DNA from 2 places in the Xanthobacter sp. 91 genome. Region 2 is predicted to be linked to the other one. Evidence: predicted binding sites of a transcription regulator. Region 2 holds the regulator's gene; the other holds the start of a gene.

Region 1 (2,391 bases), 1.0 Mb from region 2:
GGAGCGGCGCTATCGCCTGCTGGCGGAGAACTCGACCGACGTGATCGCCGCGATCTCCGGCGACCGGACGATCCGCTTTATGTCGCCGGCCTGCAGCCGCATTCTCGGCTGGGGGCCTTCGGAGATGCTCGATCGCGACGTGATCGATTTTCTCCATCCCGATGAGCAGCCCATGTTCCTGGCGGCGCTCTGCGCCGGCGAGGGAAGCGGTCTTGGCCGCAGCGCCGCTTTCGTGTGCCGGGTCCGTGCCCGCCATGACGACTGGGTGTGGATGGAAGCCTCCATCGGAGCGGTTCAGGAGACGACGCTCGACGGAGCCGACATCGCCTTCATCTGCTCGCTGCGCGATGCCCGCGAGCGGGTGCTCGCGGAGCGGGCGCTCAAGCGGGCGCACGAGGAGCTGGCGCTCATCGCCGGCAGCGATCCGTTGACCGGCCTTGCGAACCGGCGCCGCTTCGAGGCCATCTTCGATGAGGAATGGCACCGGGCGGGACGCGAGCGGCTGGGGCTGTGCCTGGCGATGGTGGATATCGATCGCTTCAAGGCGGTCAACGACACCTTCGGGCATCTCGCCGGGGACGAATGTCTCAAGCGGGTGGCGATGGTCATCAAGGCCAATCTCCCACCCGGAGCCGGGCTGGCGGCCCGCTATGGCGGGGAAGAGTTCGTGCTTCTGCTTCCCAATGCCTCCGGAGGGCAGGGGCAGGCGCTTTGCGAGCGCATCCACAACGATCTCAAGCGGGAGCCGTGGTCGGCGGTGGCGCCGGGCCTCGACGCGGTGACCGTCAGCATCGGCCTCTGCATCGCGCGGGCCCCGCAGGGGGCCAGCATGGCCGGGCTGATCCGCATCGCCGACGAGGCGCTCTACAGGGCCAAAAGCTCGGGGCGGAACTGCACGGAGGTACAGCATGCCGTCTGAGGGTGGCTGCTTCGCCGGAAGGTCACGCGGGCGTCATCCCCCCTTGGCAAGGTCGCGCGCCTTTCTCCACAATTGAACCGCGCCGAGCCGCGCTTGCGCCCGTCCGCGTCCAGGAGGTGTCGATGAATCGCCGCGAACTGCTCGCCGGAACCGCCGCTTCTGCCGGCCTCGCGCTTCTGCCGGGCCTCGCCCTTGCGCAAGGCGCACCCGTGCAGATCACGTTCTGGCACGCCATGGCCGGCCCCCTCGGCGACGAACTGAAGCGGCTCTGCGACGCCTTCAACGCCGCCCAGAAGGCGGTGGTGGTGGAACCGGTGTTCAAGGGCACCTATCCCGAGACCATGACCGCTGCCATCGCCGCCTTTCGCGCCGGCAAGGCGCCGCATCTGGTGCAGATGTACGAGGTCGGCACCGGCTCCATGCTGGCCGCCGGCGCGGCGGTGAAGCAGGTCTGGCAGCTCGCCGACGAGACCGGCGTCCGGCTCGATCCGGCCATCTACATGCCGGCGGTGCGCAGCTATTACAGCCTGCCGGATGGCCGCATGGCCTCCATGCCGTTCAATTCGTCGACCCCCATCATGTGGTGCAACAAGGACCTGTTCGAGCGCGCCGGTCTTGATCCCGAGCGGCCGCCGGAGACCTGGGAGCAGGTGGTGACGGCGGCCGAGGCGCTGCGGTCCAAGGGCGGCGCCAAGGTGGGCATGACCACCGCGTGGCCGACCTGGGTGCATCTGGAATGCTTCGGCGCCATCCATGATGTGCCCTTCGCCACCAAGGCCAACGGCTTCGAGGGGCTCGACGCCGAGCTGGTGTTCAATTCCCCGCCCATGCGCAGCCACATCACCCGCCTTCTGGAAATGGCGAAGGCGGGCACCTTCACCTATGCCGGCCGCGGCGCCGCCGGCGACAGCCTCTACCCGGCCGGCGACACGGGCATCTCCTTCAACTCGTCCGGGATCCGCGCTGCCGTGGTGCGCGACGCCCGCTTCCGCCCCATGGCGGCGCAACTGCCCTATGACCCGGCGGTGCGGGCCACACCGAACAATTCGATCATCGGCGGCGCGAGCCTGTGGACCATGACGGCGCCCGACCGGTCGGCGGCGGAATACAAGGCCGTCGCCAGCTTCCTCGCCTTCCTCGCCCGGCCGGACACCGATGCGTCCTGGCACCAGCGCACGGGTTATGTCCCGGTCACGCTGGGCGGCGCGGGCCTCTCGCTTGCCCAGGGCTACTATGCCCGCAATCCGGGCGCGGACATCCCCATCCGCCAGCTCAACCGCGGCGAGGTCACGGTCAATTCCAAGGGCTTGCGCCTCGGGCGGCTGACCGAGATCCGGGCCATCGTCGAGGAAGAGTTCGAGACGGCCCTGCAGGGCAAGCAGGACGCCGGCGCCGCCCTCGACACGGCCGTGGCACGCGGCAACAAGGTGTTGCGCGAGTTCGAGAAGTCCGTATCCAGATAGGTCCTGCGG
Region 2 (2,391 bases):
GCGCCCGCTTCGTCCTCGGCCCGTTCAACTGCGCCAAGGAACTGGACCAGGTCTCCACCGTGGACGTCTCCCGCTTCGACGAGCGCGAGAGCGAAGACATCTGCCGGCAGGGCGTGGGCACGCTGGTGGCGCAGCTCGCCCGGCCGCTGACGGTGCGGCTTGAGGTGGTGGCGCGCTCCATCGATCTCAGCCCGCGCCTCGTCTCGGTGCAGACCAACAAGGGCAGCGTGACCGGGCGCACGGTAATCGTCGCCGTGCCGCCGAGCCTCATCGCGGCGGGCAAGCTGCGCATCGGCCCGTCGCTGCCGCAGCGCTACCGCACGGCGGTGGAGAAGATCACGCTGGGTGCCTTCGACCACATCGGCTTCCGCCTGCCACGCAATCCCGGCAATCTCGGCGCCGACGAGCTGGTCTATTTCCGCGCCGACGGCCCGCGCGCCTATGCGCTGCGCGCCCGCATCGGCGGCACAGACCTCTATAGCCTTGAAGTGGGGGGCGACGTGGCCGCCGGCCTCGCCGACAGTCCGCCCGAGGCAGCGGCGTCCTTCGTGAAGGCGGCGCTGACGCATGAGTTCGGCGCCGACACCGCCGCGCGCGTCGGAAAGGTGTTCGCCACCCGCTGGAGCAAGGAGCCGTGGGCGCTGGGCGCCTTCTCCTGCGCTTTGCCGGGTTTCGGCAACATGCGCCGTGCCTTCACCGAGACGGTGGGCGGCCGGCTGGTCTTCGCCGGTGAGCACACCCACGAGACGCTCTGGGGCACGGTCGGCGGCGCCTGGCTCTCCGGCGAGCGCGCGGCCAAGCAGGCGCTTGGGCTTTTGGGGGTCCGGACGGGGTGAGGGGGGCGTTTCGGTTAAGGTCGCCGCCGCTTCTTTCGGTGGCCGCCTTTCGAATCCCGCCGTCATGCCCGGGCTTGTCCCGGGCATCCACGCGGTTCGGCTGGGAATAGATTTCGGGCAGTAGCGCCAGCGGCACGACGTGGATGGCCGGGACAAGCCCGGCCATGACGGTGCCTTTTAATGCTGAGGCGCAACGCCCCAAAAGCCCGCTCTCCGCCTCAGCGAAGCAACGCTCAGTGCGCGCGGGCGAACATCTCGTTGAAGGAATAGCCGGCGCCGCGCACGGTGCGGATGGGGTCGGACTGGCGGCCGCGGTTGATGGCCTTGCGCAGGCGGCCCACATGCACGTCCACCGTGCGCTCGTCGATATAGACGTCCTGGCCCCACACGCCGTCGAGCAGCTGCTCGCGGGAGAAGACGCGGCCGGGGCTCTGCATCAGGAATTCCAGCAGGCGGAACTCGGTGGGGCCGAGGTGGATCTCGCGACCGGCGCGGTGGACCCGATGGGTCTCGCGGTCGAGCTCGATGTCGCCAGCCCGCAGCAGGGTGGCGACGTGCTCGGGCTTGGCCCGGCGCAGCAGGGCGCGCACGCGGGCGAGCAGCTCGGGCACCGAGAAGGGCTTCACCACATAGTCGTCCGCGCCGGTGGCGAGGCCGCGCACCCGCTCGGTCTCCTCGCCGCGGGCGGTGAGCATGATGACGGGCAGGCGCTCGGTCTCCGGCCTGGTGCGCAGGCGCCGGCACAGTTCGATGCCGGAGAGGCCGGGCAGCATCCAGTCGAGGATGATGAGATCCGGCACGCTCTCGCGCAGCCGGGTCTCGGCCTCGTCGCCGCGTCCCACGCTCTCGACCCCGTAACCCTCCGACTCCAGATTGTAGCGGAGCAGGAGGGTCAACGGCTCTTCGTCCTCGACGATCAGAATACGCGCCGGCACTTTGGTCTATCCGTCACTATCGGGGCTCTCCGCCCCGTCTTCAGGTCTGGTGGATCAGCTCTGAACGGTGGTGGTGCGGCCCGGGAAGGGCAGGGTGGTGTCGCTGGAGGCGTCCGCCTTGGGGCGGCTCTCCGGCAGGTTCTGGCCCGTCACCATGTAGTAGACGATTTCGGCGATGTTGGTCGCGTGGTCGCCGATGCGCTCGATGTTCTTGGCGCAGAACAGAAGGTGCGTGCACACGGAGATGTTGCGCGGGTCTTCCATCATGTAGGTGAGGAGTTCGCGGAACAGGGACGTGTACATGGTGTCGATGGCGCCGTCGCGGCCCCACACTTCCAGCGCCTTCGCCTCGTTGCGGGCGGCGTAGGCGTCGAGCACTTCCTTGAGCTGCTCGAGCACGAGGTCGGAGATGTGCTCCACCCCGCGCACCAGCTTCGCCGGGTGATACTCGCCCTCGATGGCGATGACGCGCTTGCCCACGTTCTTGGCGAGGTCGCCGATGCGCTCGAGGTCGTTGGCGATGCGGATGGACGCGACGATCTCTCTGAGGTCGATGGCCACAGGCTGGCGCTTGGCGATGACCAGGATGGCCCGGTCCTCGATCTCGCGCTGCACCTGAT

What was found. The regulator PhoB, encoded in region 2, activates phosphate uptake and scavenging genes when phosphate is short. The targets are predictions, from matches to a motif close to TGTCATNNANCTGTCAT.
Region 1: ugpB (sn-glycerol-3-phosphate ABC transporter substrate-binding protein UgpB) is a predicted target of PhoB. The motif match lies at 940-956, and genes of this name have one in related genera.

What each region holds. Positions count from the first base shown of each region.
Region 1 is NZ_JNIB01000001.1:1,024,176-1,026,566, reverse strand. It holds gene A37E_RS25820 (diguanylate cyclase) at 1-919, shown strand, start outside; gene ugpB (sn-glycerol-3-phosphate ABC transporter substrate-binding protein UgpB) at 1,042-2,382, shown strand.
Region 2 is NZ_JNIB01000001.1:2,022,747-2,025,137, forward strand. It holds gene A37E_RS0109625 (FAD-dependent oxidoreductase) at 1-836, shown strand, start outside; gene phoB (phosphate regulon transcriptional regulator PhoB) at 1,070-1,771, opposite strand; gene phoU (phosphate signaling complex protein PhoU) at 1,826-2,391, opposite strand, start outside.